DNA from 3 places in the Streptomyces sp. NPDC020490 genome. Region 2 is predicted to be linked to each of the others. Evidence: riboswitches for the same ligand, from Rfam matches in the RefSeq annotation. Region 2 holds a riboswitch; each other region holds the start of a gene.
What was found. A riboswitch is a leader RNA that binds a small molecule or an ion and turns the genes downstream of it on or off. The one in region 2 is predicted to bind cyclic di-AMP.

Region 1: another riboswitch for cyclic di-AMP. It lies ahead of ACH4ZX_RS19025 (transglycosylase SLT domain-containing protein); the one in region 2 lies ahead of ACH4ZX_RS31370 (M23 family metallopeptidase).
Region 3: another riboswitch for cyclic di-AMP. It lies ahead of ACH4ZX_RS17550 (peptidoglycan DD-metalloendopeptidase family protein); the one in region 2 lies ahead of ACH4ZX_RS31370 (M23 family metallopeptidase).

Annotation. Positions count from the first base shown of each region.
Region 1 covers NZ_JBIRUY010000016.1:162,006-168,327, reverse strand. The annotation lists gene ACH4ZX_RS19035 (outer membrane lipoprotein carrier protein LolA) at 1-468, opposite strand, end outside; gene ACH4ZX_RS19030 (polyprenyl synthetase family protein) at 791-1,801, opposite strand; cyclic di-AMP (ydaO/yuaA leader) riboswitch at 2,546-2,718, shown strand; gene ACH4ZX_RS19025 (transglycosylase SLT domain-containing protein) at 2,720-3,202, shown strand; gene ACH4ZX_RS19020 (HAD family hydrolase) at 3,199-4,011, opposite strand; gene fahA (fumarylacetoacetase) at 4,341-5,561, shown strand; gene ACH4ZX_RS19010 (M56 family metallopeptidase) at 5,901-6,322, shown strand, end outside.
Region 2 covers NZ_JBIRUY010000037.1:12,178-18,499, forward strand. The annotation lists gene lhgO (L-2-hydroxyglutarate oxidase) at 1-535, shown strand, start outside; gene trmB (tRNA (guanosine(46)-N7)-methyltransferase TrmB) at 940-1,839, shown strand; gene ACH4ZX_RS31365 (PrsW family intramembrane metalloprotease) at 1,901-3,205, shown strand; gene ACH4ZX_RS31370 (M23 family metallopeptidase) at 3,309-4,319, opposite strand; cyclic di-AMP (ydaO/yuaA leader) riboswitch at 4,331-4,488, opposite strand; tRNA gene ACH4ZX_RS31375 (tRNA-Met) at 4,757-4,830, opposite strand; gene ACH4ZX_RS31380 (dihydrofolate reductase family protein) at 5,097-6,227, opposite strand; gene ACH4ZX_RS31385 (MarR family winged helix-turn-helix transcriptional regulator) at 6,294-6,322, shown strand, end outside.
Region 3 covers NZ_JBIRUY010000015.1:32,871-39,192, reverse strand. The annotation lists gene ACH4ZX_RS17565 (helix-turn-helix domain-containing protein) at 1-78, shown strand, start outside; gene ACH4ZX_RS17560 (DUF6126 family protein) at 75-194, shown strand; gene ACH4ZX_RS17555 (tyrosine-protein phosphatase) at 238-1,035, opposite strand; cyclic di-AMP (ydaO/yuaA leader) riboswitch at 1,601-1,759, shown strand; gene ACH4ZX_RS17550 (peptidoglycan DD-metalloendopeptidase family protein) at 1,764-2,786, shown strand; gene ACH4ZX_RS17545 (SGNH/GDSL hydrolase family protein) at 3,009-3,794, shown strand; gene ACH4ZX_RS17540 (PhzF family phenazine biosynthesis protein) at 3,945-4,838, shown strand; gene ACH4ZX_RS17535 (MBL fold metallo-hydrolase) at 4,987-6,180, shown strand.

The DNA.
Region 1 (6,322 bases), on a different contig from region 2:
CTTGCCGTCGCGGATGAGGCTGTACTCGGCCGCGTCCTCCAGCAGGGACAGCTTCTGCTTCTCGGGGCCGTCGGCCGCCACGCGCAGGGTGTGGGTGCCGGAGGCCAGTTCGGGGAGCTTGCTGGACGGGTCCGCGGAGGAGCCGGCGCCGCCGGACCCGGAGGCGCCGGAGGCAAGCGAGCTCGACAGCCCGCCGAAGTCGGGCAGCCCCAGGTCCGTGCTGATCTTCACCGTGCCGGACAGCTGCTGCACGTCCGACTTCGCGATCTTCTCGATGAGTTGCTGCGCGCTGATCTTCGGCAGGTCGGGGTCCCCGGAGTCGGCGAGCGCGGGGACGAGCCCGATGGTCGCCGCCGCCACCCCCACGACCGCGACCGGGACGACGTACCGCGCGGCCTTGCGGCGTCCCGCGCGCAGGTCGTCGGCCTCCCCGGCGATCGTGCTGTCGTCGGATCCGTACGGTGCCATGTGTGCCTTACCTCCGTCGTCGGCGGCGGCTGCTCCACTCACGATTCACCCCGAGCCGCCATTCTCACCCGAATCGGTGAGGATTGGTGTTTTCCGTGGTCTCCATCTGACCAAATCGCCCGTCAGGAAGCGTCAGACCGCGGAGCCAACTCCGTGTACGCCTGGGGTATGACACGAGAGGGCGGAGCGTCCGCCTACCCGTAGGGGTGCGGTGCGGCGGCGTGACGTACGCCACTTCGTGAGTGACTCCGACACAGGGCCGAGTCCGGGACAAGCCGGACCACACCACACAGAACCGCACAGAACCTGGCCGCCGGGAGTGTCACCCGGCGCGGTGCACCACCGCGTCGCACAGCTGCACCAGCGCCGCCTTCGCGTCGCATTCCGGGAGCGGGGCGAGGGCCGCCCGGGCGTCCTCCGCGTACCGCACGGTGTCGCGCCGCGCCTGCTCCAGCGCGGGATGCGCCCGCAGCTCCGCCAGCGCCCGGGCGTGCCGCGCGTCGTCGCTCAGGTCGGAGTCCAGCAGCTCGCACAGGGCGATGTCCTCGGCGAGCCCCAGCCGGGCCGCCCGCTCCCGCAGCCGCAGCACCGGCAGCGTCGGGACGCCCTCCCGCAGGTCCGTGCCCGGGGTCTTCCCGGACTCGTGCGAGTCGGAGGCGATGTCCAGCACGTCGTCGGCCAGCTGGAAGGCGACACCGAGCCGCTCCCCGTACTGGGTGAGCACGTCGACGACCGTCTCGTCGGCGCCGGACATCATCGCGCCGAACCGGCAGGACACGGCCACCAGCGACCCCGTCTTGCCGCCCAGGACGTCGAGGTAGTGCTCGACGGGGTCCCGGCCGTCCTGCGGGCCCGCGGTCTCCAGGATCTGCCCGGTGACCAGCCGCTCGAACGCCTCGGCCTGCACCCGGACCGCCTCGGGCCCCAGGTCGGCCAGGATGTGCGAGGCGCGGGCGAACAGGAAGTCGCCGGTGAGGACCGCCACCGAGTTGCCCCAGCGGGTGTTCGCGCTGTCCACGCCGCGCCGCACCGCCGCCTCGTCCATGACGTCGTCGTGGTACAGGGTCGCGAGGTGGGTCAGCTCCACGACCACGGCCGACGGCACGATCCCCGGCGCGTACGGGTCACCGAACCGGGCGGCGAGCATCACGAGAAGCGGACGGAACCGCTTTCCGCCCGCCCGCACCAGGTGCTGGGCGGCCTCCGTGATGAAGGGGACCTCGCTCTTGGTGGCTTCGAGCAGTCCCTCCTCGACAGCCGCCATTCCGGCCTGGACATCGGCTTCCAGAGCCTGGTCCCGCACGCTCAGCCCGAATGGCCCGACGACGGTCACGAGGGGTCTCCTGTCTGCTGGTGTCTGCTGGCGATTACACGGTTTGTCGATAGGTCGCTGCCCCCACTCAAGTCAGCGTATCCGGTCGGCTTTCGATCACCCATGCCGCCCACCCGTCCAGCACGGGCGGTATCGGATCACGGCCGCTGTGTTTTCGATCACCAGATACGAACGGACATTTATAGACATACCCGATCGGCCGACAAGGGAAGCATGCGCCGGAGACCGGCGGCCGGGCAGCACCCGCACCGGGACCTCTCCGACATGGCCACTTTGACGTGGGCACGCACGGCGGCCCCTGCGGCACGGAAGGACACCGCCCGGCCGGCGACCACCCGCCGACCGCCAGTCGAACCACTCACGGGCCGCCCACGGGCCGCCCACGGGCCGCCCGCCAACCCTCCACCGAGTTCACCACCGGGCGACAGTCCGCCCACATGACACCACCCCGACCCACGAGCGGCCCATTGCAACCGAGTTGGCCTCATTGACCGTTTTGCCGCACTTGTGAATCACCGTGAGTTGGCTCACGCCCACCTCCGTGCCGCCGCCCGCTCGTCACCCCCTCACATCCCTTTCTCTTCGGCCCATTTGACCCTTGACTGCCGCAAAGGATCAAGCACCCCATACGCCCCGTATCAAGGTCAAACAGCACGGCATACGAAACCGCCACTTGTTCCGGACATGTGCTCTCGCATACGTTCCCGGCCTGTCGGGCGGACGCCGAATCCTGCCGCCGCCCGGGAACAGCCATCGACGAACTCACGCACGGCAGGAGCGGGGGAACCAGGTAAGTCGCCGGACCGGGCACGTCCCGGGCCGGCTAGGGGTGAAGTCGCGTCGCCGCAGGGCGAGGCGTCCGGGCATCTCCCGCCCGAACCCGACAGCTCACCTCGCAGGCGCCGGAGAGGAACCGTCATGTCTGCAGCTGCCCGGCACCCCCGCGTCAGAAACTCCCGTCTCGTCCGCAAACTCGCCGTCGCCGGCACGGGCCTCGCCGTGCTCGCCCTGCCGCTCGTCGGTGCGACCGAGGCGTCCGCGGCCACCTCGACCACCGTGACCGCCGCCTCGCTGGGCTACCCCAACAACCTCGACGGCTGGATCCGGGCCTCCCTCAGCGTCATGGCGCAGCACGGCATCCCGGGCTCCTACAACGGCATCTACCGCAACGTCATGCGCGAGTCCTCGGGCAACCCGAACGCGATCAACAACTGGGACTCGAACGCCGCCGCCGGCACCCCCTCCAAGGGCCTGCTGCAGGTCATCGACCCGACGTTCGCCGCCTACCACGTGCCCGGCACGTCGTACGACCCCTACGACCCGGTCGCGAACATCACCGCCGCCTGCAACTACGCGGCCAAGCGCTACGGCTCGATCGACAACGTCTACGGCGCCTACTAGGCCCCGCAGAACAGCCGCTCGAGGACGACGGCGATGCCGTCGTCCTCGTTCGACAGGGTGATCTCGTCGGCGACGGCGAGGAGTTCGGGGTGGGCGTTGGCCATGGCGACGCCGTGGGCGGCCCAGTCGAACATGGGGATGTCGTTGGGCATGTCCCCGAAGGCGATCGTCTCGTGCGGGCCCAGGCCGAGGTGTTCGGCGGCCAGCGCGAGGCCGGTCGCCTTGGTGACCCCGCACGGCTGGAGCTCGACGGTGCCGGGTCCCGACATGGTGACCGTGGCGAGGGGACCGACCACCGCGCGCGCCGTCTCCGTCAACTCGTCGTCGGTGAGGTCGGGGTGACGCAGCAGCACCTTGCTGATCGGCGCGCTCCACAGGTCGTCGCGCCGCCCGACCCGCACGGCGGGCAGGGTGGGGTGCGGCATGAGGTAGCCGGGCTCGATGAGCGTGAGCCCGTCGACGCCGTCCTGGTCGACGGCCGCGTACACCTCCCCCACCTCGGCCTCTATCTTCCCGAGCGCGGTCTCGGCCAGTTCCCGGTCCAGGGTGACGGACCACAGCAGGCGGTCCGCCGCGGCGTCGTAGACCTGTGCGCCCTGCGCGCACACCGCGAGCCCGCCGCCGCCCAGGGCGTCCAGCAGCGACCGTACGCGCGGCGCCGGCCGGCCCGTGACGACGAGGTGCCGGGCGCCGGCCTCCGCCGCGCGCGCGAGCGCGGCGAGGGAGCGGTCGGAGAGCGTGTCGTCGCTTCGGAGCAGGGTGCCGTCCAGGTCGGTGGCGACGAGTGTGTATGCGGTGGGTGCGGCCATGATCAGAGAATACGGACCGGGCGGCGCGCCGACTCACCGCGCCCGGACGGCGGTTGCGGAGCCCCGCCCCGCACCCGGTTCACCGCACCCGCCTCACCGCACCCGCCTCACCGCACCCGCTTCGCCGAAGGAGCCCGCGGCCGGCAGCCCGGTGAGGTACAGGCCCGGCACCGACGGCACGGAGCCCGCGCCCGGTCCGGGCGTGCCGCGGCTCACCACGCGGTACCCGACACTGCCCAGGACAACTGCCCAAGGCAGGCGACTCGGCCGTAACGTGTGGCGCGGCCACATGACGGTACGCGACACATGGTGAGAGTGAGGCAGCACCCATGCCCCCCTTCGATGTCCCCGAGGGCGACCCCTTCGGCCCGCACAACCTTCCCTACGGCGTCTTCTCGCCCGAGGGGTCCGCCGACCGGACCGTGGGCGTCCGCCTCGGCGACCACGTCCTCGACGCGGGCGCGGCGGCAGTGGCGCTCGGCTCCCCGTACGCCTCCCTGCTCGCGCGGCCCTCGCTGAACCCGCTCCTCGCCGCAGGCCGCACCGCCTGGTCGGACGTGCGGCGCGCGCTGACGGCGTGGGTGACCGTGCCCGCCCACCGGGAGACGGTCGAACGGTTCCTGCACCCGCTGTCCGCGGTGACCCTGCACCTCCCCTTCGAGGTCGCGGACTACGTCGACTTCTACGCCTCCGAGAACCACGCACGGAACGTCGGGCAGATCTTCCGCCCCGACGCCGCCGACTCGCTGACCCCCAACTGGAAGCACCTGCCGATCGGTTACCACGGCCGGTCGGGCACGGTGGTCGTCTCCGGCACGGACGTCGTCCGCCCGTCGGGGCAGCGCAAGGCCCCGAGCGACGCCACGCCCGTCTTCGGACCGTCCGTCCGGCTGGACATCGAGGCCGAGGTCGGCTTCGTGGTGGGCGTGGAGTCGCGGATGGGCCGGCCGGTGGCCCTCGGCGACTTCCGCGACCACGTCTTCGGGCTGTGCCTGCTCAACGACTGGTCGGCGCGCGACATCCAGGCCTGGGAGTACGTCCCCCTCGGCCCGTTCCTCGGCAAGTCCTTCGCCACCTCGGTGTCGGCGTGGATCACCCCGCTGGACGCGCTGGAGGAGGCCCGGGTGGCGCCGCCCGAGCGCACGCACCCGCTGCTGCCCTACCTGGACGACTCCGGCTCCGTGGACGAGCCGGGCGGCTACGACCTGAGGATCTCCGTCGCGATCAACGGCCACGTCGTCTCCGAGCCCCCCTTCTCCACCATGTACTGGACGGCCGCGCAGCAACTGGCGCACATGACCGTCAACGGGGCCTCGCTGCGCACCGGCGACCTGTACGGCTCGGGCACGGTGAGCGGCGCCGAGCCGGCGCAGCGCGGGTCCCTGCTGGAGCTGACCTGGAACGGGCGGGACCCGCTCGAACTCCCCGACGGCAAGCGCACGTTCCTGGAGGACGGGGACGTGGTGACGCTGTCGGCGTGGGCGCCCGGACCGGGCGGGGTCCGGGTGGGCGTCGGCGAGGTGACGGGGAGGGTAGTGCCCCAGCAGTGATCCGGCGGGGCCGGGACGACGCGGCCCCGGCCTGCGACGGCCCGGGCGTGCACCCCGGGGTGCGGCCAGGGGTGCACGCCCGGCGTGACGTGGCCCGGTGAGACGGCCGGGCGGCGGGACCGGGCGGCCGGGAGCCGGGCCGCGGGGCCGCGGCCCGGCGGGGCCGGGAGCGCGGCGGGGGCGGAACTGTGACGGTGGCGGCACGTGACGTAGTCGTCCGCTTCCGACTCCTGACTCCCGCGTCCGCCGCCGTCATACTGGCGGCTGGCGCGTCGTCCTTCGGGTCCGTACGCCGGCACCACCGCACCCCTCCTGCGACCAGCAACCGGAGTTCGTGGCATGACCGTCTGTCTGCTCCTGCTGAGCGTCGTCGCCCTGACGGCCGCCGTGCCGGCGCCGCGTGCGCTGGTGCGGGCCGGGTGGCCCGACCGGGAGCCGGTGGTCGCGCTGTGGGTGTGGCAGTGCCTGGTGGCCACGGTCCTGCTGTGCTGCCTGACCGCCCTGCTGCTGGGCGCCGCCGCCGTCTTCGGCACCGTGCGCGCCCAGCTCTTCGCGCCCGCGCCGGCCGCGGTCACCGCCGCGTACGACCTGTCCGCCGCCCCGCCCTGGGCCGCCGCGCTGACCCTGCTGCTGGCGTGCGGCGCGGCCTGGACGACCGCGATGCTCGCCCGGGAGCTCGTCGAGGCGCGCCGGCGCCGTCTCCGGGCCCGCGCGCACCTGCGCGAACGCGCCCCCGAGCTGCCCGCCGGGCTGGGGGAACC
Region 2 (6,322 bases):
CTTCCGCGGGGAGTACTACGAGCTGGCGCGGCCCGAGCTGGTGCGGGGACTGGTGTACCCGGTGCCGGATCCGGCGTTCCCGTTCCTCGGGGTGCACCTCACCCGCGGGATCGACTCCGGCGTCCACGTCGGACCGAACGCGGTGCCGGCGCTGGCCCGCGAGGGATACGGCTGGGGCGTCGTACGCCCGCGGGAGGTGGCCGGGACGCTGGCGTGGCCGGGGTCCTGGCGGATAGCCCGCGCGCACTGGCGCTACGGGGCGGGCGAGCTGCGCCGGTCGGTGTCCAAGCGGGCGTTCACGGCGGCGGTGCGCAGACTGCTGCCGGCGGTGACGGAGGACGACCTGGTGCCCGCGGCGGCGGGAGTGCGGGCGCAGGCGGTGTTGCGGGACGGGACGCTGGTGGACGACTTCCTGATCCACGAGGGCCCCCGCGCGATCCACGTCCTGAACGCCCCCTCCCCCGCGGCCACGGCGTCACTGCCGATCGGCCGGGAGGTGGCCCGCAGGGCACTGGCCGCACTGGGCGGCGCCTGAGCCCGGCCCGGGACCCGGACGCCGTACGCCGGCCCCCGGGAGGCCGGCGTACGGCAACCACCGGACGGCCATCGCCGGGCCCACCGGGCCCCTGCCCACGCCCCGGCGGCCGCAGGGCAGCCGACAGAGGACCACAGCCGACGGCCCCCGGCCGGCAGGAGAAACGCCCCCGGACCAGCACGCACCCCACCGACCGGAACCGCACACCTACCCACCGGACGACCACGCACCCCCGCCCGCAACCCCCCACCCACCACCACCGGACGACCACGCACCCCCGCCCGCAACCGCGCCCTCACCACCACCGGACGACCACGCACCCCCGCCCGGAACCGCGCCCTCACCGTCCCCGCCCGAAGCACGCACCCACCACCCCGAACCGCGCACGTAAAATCGACCGCACTGTGTCTGACTCCCGCAACGCCCCCGAGACCACCCGCCCCGCCGCTCCGGCCCCCGTGGCGGACGAGCACCTCCGCCCTGCCCCCGCCCCCGCCCCCGCCGCCGGTGCGGGCGCGTCCTTCCCGCGTGCCCGGGGCAAGGGGGAACCCCGGTTCCCGGACGGGCCGCAGGCCGATCCCGCCGGGTCGCACTTCGAGCGGCGGATCCGGAGTTTCCAGCCCCGGCGCAGCAGGGTGACCGCGGGGCAGGCGGACGCGTTGCAGCGGCTGTGGCCCAAGTGGGGACTGGACATCGACGGGCAGCGGGTGCTCGACCTCGCCGAGCTGTTCGGCAACACCGGCCCGGTGGTGCTGGAGATCGGGTTCGGCATGGGCGAGGCCACCGCGCAGATGGCCGCCGCCGACCCGGGTACCAACATCCTCGCCGTCGACGTGCACACCCCGGGCCAGGGCAATCTGCTCAACCTCGCCGACCAGGCAGGCCTGTCCAACGTCCGGGTCGGCAACGGGGACGCGATCATCCTGCTGCGCGAGATGCTCGTGCCGGACTCCCTCGACGGCCTGCGCGTCTACTTCCCCGACCCCTGGCCCAAGAAGCGGCACCACAAACGGCGCCTGATCCAGACCGAGTTCCTGGATCTCGCCGCGTCCCGCATCAGACCGGGCGGCATCGTGCACTGCGCGACCGACTGGGAGCCGTACGCCGAGCAGATGCTCGAGGTGCTCACCGCGCATCCCGGGTTCGAGAACACCCGGCCCGGCGGCGGTTTCGCGCCGCGCCCCGGCTTCCGGCCGCTGACCCGTTTCGAGGGACAGGGACTGGACAAGGGACATGTCGTGAACGACCTGCTGTTCCGCCGCGTACAGCGGCACAACCAGCCCCTGCCCCCCACCGGCGCCTGAAGCGCGCCGGACGCGTCCCGCACCGTCGCGGGCGGCGCGCTGCCTCGTTAGGGTCGATGCCGTGGCCACCTTCCCCCCGTACCCGACGCATCCGCCGTACGCCGACGGTCCCGCCGGCGGCGGGGCCAGGCACGCGCACTGGTGGCAGCGCAGGTGGGTGCGCTACGGCGCGCTCAGCACCCTGCTCGCGCTCTCCGGGCTCGTCATCCTCGCCCTGGTGCGCGAACAGACCGGCACCGAGGGGTTCCTGGTCGGGCTGGGCCTCGCCGTGCTGCCGGTACCGCTTCTCGTGGCCGCCTTCCGCTGGCTCGACCGGGTCGCCCCCGGCCCGTGGCGCAACCTGGTGTTCGCCTTCGCGTGGGGCGCCTGCGCGGCGGCGCTGATAGCGATCGTCGCCAACAGCTTCGCGACCAGATGGATAGCGACGTCGACCGCGGACCCGGCGAGCGCGGACACCCTCGGGGCGACGGTCATAGCGCCGGTCGTCGAGGAGTCCGCGAAGGCCGCGGCCGTGCTGCTGGTGTTCCTGTTCCGCAGACGGGACTTCACGGGAATCGTCGACGGGGTGGTGATAGCCGGGATCACCGCCACCGGCTTCGCGTTCACCGAGAACATCCTCTACCTCGGCACCGCCTTCGGCACCGACCAGCTGACCGGCGACAGCGGCATCGCCTCCGTCACCGCGGCGACCTTCTTCGTCCGGGTCATCATGTCGCCGTTCGCGCACCCCCTGTTCACCGTCCTGACCGGCATCGGGTTCGGCGTGGCCGCGCTCTCGGCGGAACGGCAGCACGTCCGGCGCGTACTCGTCCCGCTCTCCGGGCTGCTGCTCGCCATGGGCATGCACGCGCTGTGGAACGGCTCGGCGGCGTTCGGCGGGTTCGGGTTCTTCGCGGTGTACGCGGCCTTCATGGTGCCCGCGTTCGGGCTGCTGACCTGGCTGGTTATCTGGACGCGGCAGCGCGAACTGCGGACCGTGCGCGAGGAACTGCCGCCGTACGTCCTCGCCGGCTGGCTGACGCCGGGCGAGCCGTACGCGCTCGGCTCCATGCGGGCGCGGCGGACGGCCCGCGACTACGCCCGCCACCGCTTCGGCAAGCCGGCCAGGCGGACGGTGGCCGAGTACGAGGCGTACGCGACGTCGCTGGCGTTCCTGCGGCACCGGGGACGGCGCGGACGCGCGGACGCCGACTTCGTCGTACGGGAGCGGGAGTTGCTGGCCGAGCTGTGGTGGCGGCGCGAGATCGCGCGGCCGGCACTGGACCACGCGGCCAGGATGACGGCTCCCCCGGTGCCGGTCGTAGCACCGCCCTGGCCGGCGTACGGGCACCCCGCGAACCCCGCGTACAACCCGTACCGCTCCTGAAACCCGGAGCGGCCGACGGCGTCCCGGAGTTCTCGGGCACGCCTGACCGGCAGTCCTGACGTCGGGGGGTTTGCCGTCAGGACCGCCGGGGATCAGGGGGAGATCAGGGGTTGAGTCCCTTGCCGCGCAGCCAGGCCATCGGGTCGATGCCACTGGCCTGCCCGCCCGCGTGGACCTCGAGGTGCAGGTGCGGGCCGGTCACGTTCCCGGTGGCACCCACGCGCCCGATGACGTCACCGGTGCTGACCTTCTGCCCCACGCTCACACTGATCGACGACTGGTGGCAGAACCACAGCTCGGTGCCGTCGTCCAGGGTCAGGATCGTGCGGTAACCGTACGCCCCCGCCCAGCCGGCCTCGGTGATGGTCCCGCTGTGGATGGCCTTGATGAGCGTGCCGGTAGGGGCGGCGAAGTCGAGGCCGGTGTGGTAGCCGGAGGACCACATGGAGCCGGCCTGACCGAAGGTCGAGGTGATCGTGTACGAGGAGGTCGGCAGCGTGTACTGCTTGGCCAGCTCGGCGAGACGCGCGGCCTCGGCCTTCTTCTTGGCCTCCGCCTCCGCCTTCTCCTTGGCGGCGGCGGCCTTGGCGGCGGCCGCCTTCTCGGCCTGCTCGGCCGCGTCGGCGACCTGCTTGGCGAGGGCGGCTTCGGTGGCCTGCTGCGTCTTGCTCTCGACCTGGATCTGCTGCGACTCGGCCTGCGCCATGATGCGGTCGCGCAGCGCCTCACCGGCGCCCTTGGTGCTCTCCGCGGAGGTCACGCCGACGCTGCTGAGCGGAGTGGCGGACCCCTGCGGCTCGGGCTCGTCGTCGGAGATCAGCGAGCCGACCGAGGGCAGGTCGGGCATGGAGATGGACACCGGCGGCTTGCCGGTGTTGGCGCTGGCCATGCCGCCCGCGCCGACGGCGGCTATGACGCCGACGCCCAGAACCGTGGAACTGCGGGCGAGTCCCCCGCCGCGCTGCTTGGAGACACGGTGCCGGCCGCGTACGGGGCGGACGGAGTCCTCCGTGGGGTTCCATGCCTCCCACGGGCCCTCGTCGGTGCGGTAGCTGCCGTAGCCGAAGGTGTCACTCGGCTGGAACGGGGCTGTCGGGGCAGGGTTGGACGCCACGTGGGCGTGCTCCTTTCCTTCCTCCTCGCCTACCGGGTTAGCTGACGGGTTCGGAGCAGGAAGGTCTCCTACGCGCGTATATCCACCGTGATCCCACGGCGGCATTCGCGCGATTCACCCCAGGGTGGTGGTTCCCCGGTTCCCTTGCGGGATTCGGCGCGTGCGCACGGAGCCGCCTCTTGTGACGGCTGGGACGACCGCGCTGCGTTATCGAACGTTAATAGACGCAGGGGCTCGTTTCCAAGCCGTTCCGCTTGATCATTAACGAATCCACGCCGGACGTACATCCCCATGACCGCCTAAAAACGGGCGAGTTGGCCCCTCACATACCCCGCCGACCACACTGCGCAGGGCGGCCACCTCATCACTCACGGTCACGGACCGCACAAAAACACCGACGGCCGGGACCTCTGATGATCCCGGCCGTCGGCCTTGAGTAGCGGGGACAGGATTTGAACCTGCGACCTCTGGGTTATGAGCCCAGCGAGCTACCGAGCTGCTCCACCCCGCGTCGGTGTGTCACCAGTGTACGTCATACGCAGGACGGCAAGCACACGCGTTTCTCCGCGGCACGCGCCGTCAGCCGCGTACGGCGGGAAGGGGACGGGACGGGGGTGTACGCCCGCATCGGTTGGCGCGTCAACCCCCGCACCTCCCGAACCCCCGATTCCGCGCCGTTCCGAGGACGGACACCCCCGCCCCGGCCCCGACCCACCCCCCACCGCCCGCGCAACACGCACCCCCACCGAACCGCGACAGGCCGCCGCAGGCACCCCGCTACCCCACCAGATGCCGATTGGGCGCCTCGGCCCGCTCCGCGTACTCCGGCAGCACGACCACGTCGACCCCCTCCCCCGCCAGCAGCCCGCTGCCGTCGGCGCTCTCGACGAACGTGTCGGGCTCCCGCCAAGCCGTCACCACCCGCCGGACCCCCGCGTCGAGGATCAGCCGCGCGCACGGCTTGGGCCGGGACGCGCGCCGGGCGCACGGCTCGAGGCTGCTGTAGACCGTGGCGCCGGCGAGCCGGGGATCGTCCGGATCGAGCTTCGCCAGAGCCGCCTCCTCGGCATGCACCACAGGATCGTCCCCCTCACGGGAGTACCCCCGGGCCAGCTCCGTGCCGTCACCGGCCACCACCACCGCCCCCACGCTGAACGCCGTCCGCGACGGCGGGCACAGCGCCGCCAACTCGCACGCGAGGGCGAGCCAGCGGTGGTCGGCGGCCACGGCGACCTCCCCGGCCCCGGGAGCCGTCGGCTCGTACCGCATGAGGACCACGTCCTCGATCCGCCGCGTCTCCAGCAGCCGCAGCCGCCCGCCCTGGTACGCCCCCGGACCGAACAGCCGCGGCGCGGCGGGGTCACCCACGAACACCGGCGCCAGCACGAGCTGCAGCTCGTCGGCGAGCCCCTGCTGGAGCAGCTGGGTGTGCACGAGCCCCCCGCCCTCCACCATGAGACGGCGCACCCCCCGGACGTCGTGCAGATGCCGCAGCAGCGGCCGCCAGCCGACCTCGCCGCCCAGCGCGACGACGTCGGCGGCGAGCCCCAGCGCGCGGGCCCGTTCGGCGCCCTCGTCCGTCGTGTAGAGGACCTTCTCGCCGCCCGTGTGCCAGAACCGCGCCGCCGGATCGAGTTCCCCCGAGGCGCTGACCGTGACCTTGAGCGGGTAGGCGGACCGGCCCGCGGCCACCCGGCCGGCGCGGCGACGCTCCGAGTTGACCAGCAGCCGCGGATTGTCGGCCCGGATCGTCCCGGCACCGACCAGGATCGCGTCGACGGAGGCACGTACCTCGTCGACCCGGTCGAAGTCCGCCGGGCCGGAGAGCAGGAGCCGCTCGGGGCCGGTGTCGTCGAGGTAGCCGTCCAGGGAGACGGCGGCGGACAGCAGGACGTAGGGATGCGGCATCGAGCGCGCTCACTCTCGGAGGCGGGCGGTCTTGGTTCAAGTTTGAAACAAACTTACACTGGTGGCATGACACCCCGCTGGCTCACCCCGGACGA
Region 3 (6,322 bases), on a different contig from region 2:
CTGCTGTTCGTCCACACCCTGTTGCAGAGTCCCACGGCCGCGCTGTGCCTGGGCTCGACCACCGGAGACATGCCATGAGCAATTACGAGGACAAGTTCCCGCGCTCCCTGTGGATCCGCCTCATCATCTACATCGCGGCGGGCCACCTCTTCGCGGGCTTCATCTACCTGCTGTTCTCGGTGGGCGCCAAGTAGCCTGCCGCGTCCTGACCGGCGGCCCGCCGCGTCCTGGGCGGCGTCAGGCGAGCAGGCGCTCGCGCAGCCGCTCCCGGACCGCCGGAGTGACGCCGAGCCCCTGCTCCAGGTAGGGATCGACGCCGCCCCACGTCTCCTCGATGGTCTCGAAGGCCGCCGCCAGGTACTCCTCGCGCGCCTCGAACAGCGGGCTGAGCAGCTCCATGACCTCGGGGGAGTAGGCCGAGGCCGAGTTTCCGCCGCGCTGCACCCGGTAGCGGCGGTGCTTGGCGTTCGACTCCAGGTAGTCGGCGAAGATCGCGTCCCGCTCCACGCCCACGGCGAGCAGGGTCACGGCGACGGACAGGCCCGCGCGGTCCTTGCCCGCGGCGCAGTGCATCAGCGCGGGCACGCTGTCCTCGGCCAGCGCGTGCAGCACGCGCGTGTGCTCGCCGGTGCGCTCCTTGATGATCAGGCGGTACGAGCCGATCATGCGGCCGGCCGCCTTGCCGTCCCCGAGTATCTCGCGCAGCTGGTCGAGGTCTCCGTCCCGGACCATCTTCCAGAACTCGGCGCCGTCCGCCGGGTCGCTCAGCGGCAGGTTCACATTCCGCACGCCCGGCAGTTCGACGTCCGGGCCCTCCAGCCTCTGGTCCGCCGCGTTGCGGAAGTCGAAGACGGTGTGCAGTCCCAGCGAGGCGAGGAAGGCGGCGTCCTCCGCGGTGGCGTGCGCGAGGTGGCCGCTGCGGAACAGCACTCCGTGGCGCACCCGTCGTCCGTCCACCGTCGGCAGGCCCCCCACGTCGCGGAAGTTGCGGACTCCTGCCAGCTCGGGCTCGGTCGACGGGATCTGCTGCGTCACGGGGGCTCCTCCCAGCCGTCCCCGTCGGCGCTGCTCGTCGACGGGCACCTCCTTGACGATACGACACGCACACCCCGGCTCAGCAGGGGTGTGCGGACTGCCCCCGGGGAGCCCGTGGCGATTCCGTGGCGAGCCGGTGGCGAGCATGTGGCGAGTTGGTGGCGAACCGGTGGCGAGCCGGTACGAATGCCGCGAAACGGTTCATGCGCCCCGAAGGTGCTTCTCTGGTGCATCGCCCTTGTCTGAGTCTTCTGTCCGAATTGGCGCTTTGGATGGATTTCATTCCAACTCGCTCCAGAATAAGGAATGCTGGCGCGAGGTCGCGTGAGCATCGTCATACCGGTCACCGTGAGTCGCCCGTCATGTTCACGTAATGCGTATTGTTTTTCAGGGAATTTGGCCGCTGAAGCCGCCTCGGAATCAACGGAGGGTGACCGGGAATTCCGGTAAGGGATCAAGGGGAACGTGCGCCTCCCGCAACCTCTTGCTTGTCCCTTCGCGTCGTGGTCGCTTACGTTCGCCAGGCAATCCGGGCGGACGCCGAATCCTGCCGCCGCCCGGAATCCCGCACCACTCACCCGTGCACGGCAGGAGCGGGGGACCCACAGGTAGAACCGCCTGTCCGGTCTCCGGAACAGGCTTGGGGTCAAGTCGCGCCCACCGCGCGGCCGGACATCTCCAGTCCGCACCCGACAGCTCACCTCGCAGGCGCCGGAGAGGAATTCGTCATGCCCGCGAAGGGTAAGCACCGCCGCCCCAAGTCCCAGCGCTTCACCCGCTCCATCGCCGTCGCCGGAACCGGCGGCGCCGCGCTCGCCCTCCCCCTGCTGGGGGCCACCGGCGCCCACGCCGACACCGCGCAGTCCACCGCGCAGCCGGTTTCGCAGAAGACCGTGCAGTCCCTTTCCGGCGCCGAGAAGGCGGCGGCCGAGGGGAAGAAGGCCGCGAAGGAGAAGGCCGCGAACAACGCGGGCGTGCGGACCTATTCGGTGCGCAAGGGTGACTGGCTCTCGAAGATCGCCGAGGAGCAGAGCGTCCGCGGCGGCTGGAAGAAGCTGTATGCGGACAACCGCGAGGCCGTCGGCGACGACCCGTCGCTGATCCACCCCGGCCTCAAGCTCGTCATCGGCAAGAAGGCCACGAGCGGCGCCACCAAGTCGTCGTCGTCTTCGCCGTCTTCGTCGCTTTCGCCCTCTTCGTCGCCTTCCTCTTCGTCGCCTTCCTCTTCGGCTCCCGCGCCTTCCGCCGACTCTCCGTCCTCCTCCGCCGACTCGTCCTCCTCCTCGTCCTCCTCGCAGCCGACGACGGTCACCCAGGCCGCCGAGTCCACCGGCACCTCCAGCGGTTACACCCTCCCGGTGTCCGGGGCCGGCGTCGGCACCGGATACCGCGTCGCGGGCAGCATGTGGTCCAGCGGCTACCACACCGGCGTCGACTTCGTCGTGCCGACCGGCACCTCGCTGAAGGCCGTGGGCGCCGGCACGGTCGTCTCCGCGGGCTGGGGCGGCGCCTACGGCAACCAGGTCGTCATCCAGCTGAGCGACGGCTACTACGCCCAGTACGCCCACCTCTCGCAGCTCTCCGTCTCGGCCGGCCAGACCGTCACCGCCGGCCAGCAGATCGGCCTCTCCGGCGCGACCGGCAACGTGACCGGCCCGCACCTGCACTTCGAGATCCGCACCACGCCGAACTACGGCTCCGACGTGGACCCGGTCGGCTACCTCCGCTCCAAGGGCGTCGCCGTCGGCTGACGGCCCCCGGCCGCCCGGCATGCCGCCGAGGACCGGACCCCGATCCCCGGGTCCGGTTCTCGGCCGTCGCCGTGCACGGGGCGGCGTATTCCGGGTTTGGCGAACAATTTAGGCGTGGCTTATCTCACCGTTCGTCAAGCCCTCCCTACGGTCGCGTAGGTCACATTGGACGGTGAATCATGACCTGCTGTGGCAGACGATTCGAAGAGTGACAGCAGATCAGTGATCGGGTCGTACGTCGCGGTGGGGGACAGCTTCACCGAGGGCGTCGGCGACCCGGGTCCCGACGGGGCGTTCGTCGGCTGGGCGGACCGGTTCGCGGTGCTCCTCGCCGACCGGCGGCCCGAGGGCGACTTCACGTACACGAACCTCGCCGTGCGCGGCAGGCTGCTCGACCAGATCGTGGCCGAGCAGGTCCCGCAGGCCGTCGGGCTCGCTCCGGACCTGGTGTCCTTCTGCGCGGGCGGCAACGACATCCTCCGGCCCGGCACCGACCCCGACGAGGTCGCCGAGCGCTTCGAGCGGGCGGTCGCACGGCTCACCGAGGCCGCCGGCACCGTCATGGTGACGACGGGCTTCGACACCCGTGGCGTGCCGGTGCTCAAGCGCCTGCGCGGCAAGATCGCCACCTACAACGGCCATGTGCGGGCCATCGCCGACCGCTACGGCTGTCCCGTGCTGGACCTGTGGTCCCTGAAGTCCATCCAGGACCGCCGGGCCTGGGACCACGACCGGCTCCACCTGTCGCCCGAGGGGCACACGCGCGTGGCGCTGCGCGCCGGCCAGGTCCTCGGCCTGGAGGTGCCGGCCGACCCCGAGCAGGCCTGGCCGCCGCTCCCGCCGCGCGGCACCCTCGAGATCCGGCGGGACGACGTGCAGTGGGCGCGCGAGTACCTGGTGCCCTGGATCGGCCGGCGCCTGCGGGGTGAGTCGTCCGGCGACCACGTCCAGGCGAAGGGGATGCTGTCCCCGTACGACATCAAACTGCGGATCGAGTCGGTCGCCTGACCCGGCGCTCCCGCGCCTTCCGTGCACGCGCCGCCGGACGGTGACTCCGTACCCGTACTCCGTACCCGTACTCCGTACCCCGTCTCCCGTACTCCGTATTCGTACGGTCGGCCGGGAACAGCCGGCCGGCGGACGGTGTTCTGACCGTACATGACGACGAGCGACGCCACCGCGACGGGTGTGCTGCACTACACCGCCTTCTCCGACGACCCCGCCGGGGGCAACCCGGCCGGGGTCGTCCTCGACGCGAGCGGTCTCGGCGACGCCGCCATGCTCGCCGTCGCCGCCGAGGTCGGCTACTCGGAGACCGCGTTCCTGACCCCCGGTCCGCAGCGGCCCGGCACCGACCCCGGACGGGTCTTCACCGTGCGGTACTTCAGCCCCAAGGCGGAGGTGCCGTTCTGCGGGCACGCCACCGTCGCGGCCGCCGTCGCCCTCGCCGAGCGGACCGGGCCCGGCGAACTGTTGTTCGTGACGCAGGCCGGCGACGTCCCGGTGTCGGTGGCGGCCGGGCCGTCCGGCGCCCTGCGCGCGACCCTGACCAGCGTCGAGCCGTACGTCGCCGACGTGGCCGCCGACGACGTCGTCGAGGCCCTGGCCGCCCTCGACTGGCCCGCCGCCGACCTGGACCCGGCGCTGCCGCCGCGCATCGCCTTCGCGGGCGCCCGGCACCTGGTGCTGGCGGCGGCCGGCCGCGCCCGACTGGCCGCCCTGGACTACGACTTCGAGCGCCTCACCGCCCTGATGGACCGTCTGGACCTGACGACCCTGCAACTGGTCTGGCGGGAGCGGGAGGACGTCTTCCACGTCCGCGACCCCTTCCCCGTCGGCGGTGTGGTGGAGGACCCCGCCACCGGTGCGGCCGCCGCCGCGCTGGGCGCCTACCTGCGCACCCTCGGCGCGGTCGCCCCCGACGCCCGCCTCACCCTCCATCAGGGCCACGACCTGGGACGACCGTCCACGCTCACGGTCGACCTGCGGGACGGGGACCCGCGCGTCCGGGTGAGCGGGACGGCAGTGCCCATCCCGGGCGCGCGGCCCTGAAGACGGCATCGCCGGCGGCGGCCGGTCCGTACCGGCCGCCGCCGCATCTTTGGTCTTTCCTTGGAAAGCCCCCGCCGGGCCCGGCGAACCGGGCGTTGTCAGCGGGGCCGACCATAATGGAAGGCCTCCGATCCGACCTGGAGGTCCCGTGTCCGGTTCCCGTCCCCTGAGCTCCGGGCTCCGCGCGCTGCGGCCCGCGGCCTTCGGCGCGGACCCGAGCGGTGAGCGCCTCGCGCGCATCCGCAGATCACCGCACTTCAAGGACGGCGTCTTCCAGAACCCCGGGGGCGTCGCGCGTACCCGGCCCTCCGGTTCGACGCTCGACTTCGCGAAGGTCTTCTTCGACAAGGACGAGCGGCCCCGCCGCGCTCCCCGGGGCACCGTCCCGGTGCACCCCACCACCCTCGCCGACATCGCCGCGCCGCCTGCCACCGGACTCAGGGTGACCTGGATGGGCCACTCCGGCGTGCTCGCCGAGATCGACGGCCGGCGGGTGCTGTTCGACCCGGTGTGGGGTGCGCGCTGCTCCCCGTTCTCCTTCGTCGGTCCCCGGCGGCTGCACCCGGTGCCGTTGCCGCTGGCCGCCCTCGGCCCGGTCGACGTCGTCGTCATCTCGCACGACCACTACGACCACCTGGACATGCCCACGATCAAGGCGCTGGCGGGCACGGACACCCTGTTCGCCGTGCCGCTCGGCGTCGGCGCCCACCTCGAGCACTGGGGCGTGTCCGCGACCCGGCTGCGCGAGCTGGACTGGCACGAGGAGACGAGGGTGGGCGGGCTCACGCTCACCGCCACCCCGGCCCGCCACTTCTGCGGCCGCGGCCTGCGCAACACCCAGCACACCCTGTGGGCGTCCTGGGCCGTCGCCGGCGAGGAGCACCGGATCTACCACAGCGGCGACACCGGCTACTTCGAGGGCTTCAAGGACATCGGCGCCGCGCACGGCCCGTTCGACGTCACGATGATCCAGGTCGGCGCGTACAGCGAGTTCTGGCCGGACATCCACATGACGCCCGAGGAGGGCATGCGGGCCCACCTCGACCTCCAGGGCGGCGCCCCGCACGGGGTGCTGCTGCCGATCCACTGGGGCACCTTCAACCTCGCCCCGCACGCCTGGGCCGAGCCCGGGGAGTGGACGCTGGCGGCGGCCGAGGAGGCCGGCCAGGCGGTGGCGTTCCCGCGGCCGGGTGAGCCGTTCGAGCCGAGGGGGAAGCTGCCGGTGGAGGCGTGGTGGCGGGCGGTGTCCGGTCCGATCGCCCGTCCGTGGCACCGTCCCCGGAGCGCTCAGGGTGCGGCCGAGACGAGCAGGGTTGATCTCGACCTTGCGGGTGAGCGGTGACGTCGGTCGGGGACGAGCGCAACCGGGCTCAGCGCCGAGACACCTCTGTCACCGGTGTACCCCTGCGGCGCGCCAGGAGAGCCGATCACCTTCTACGACGGCCCGGTGGCCGGACCGGCCGGGACTGAGGCGCCCGGCGTCG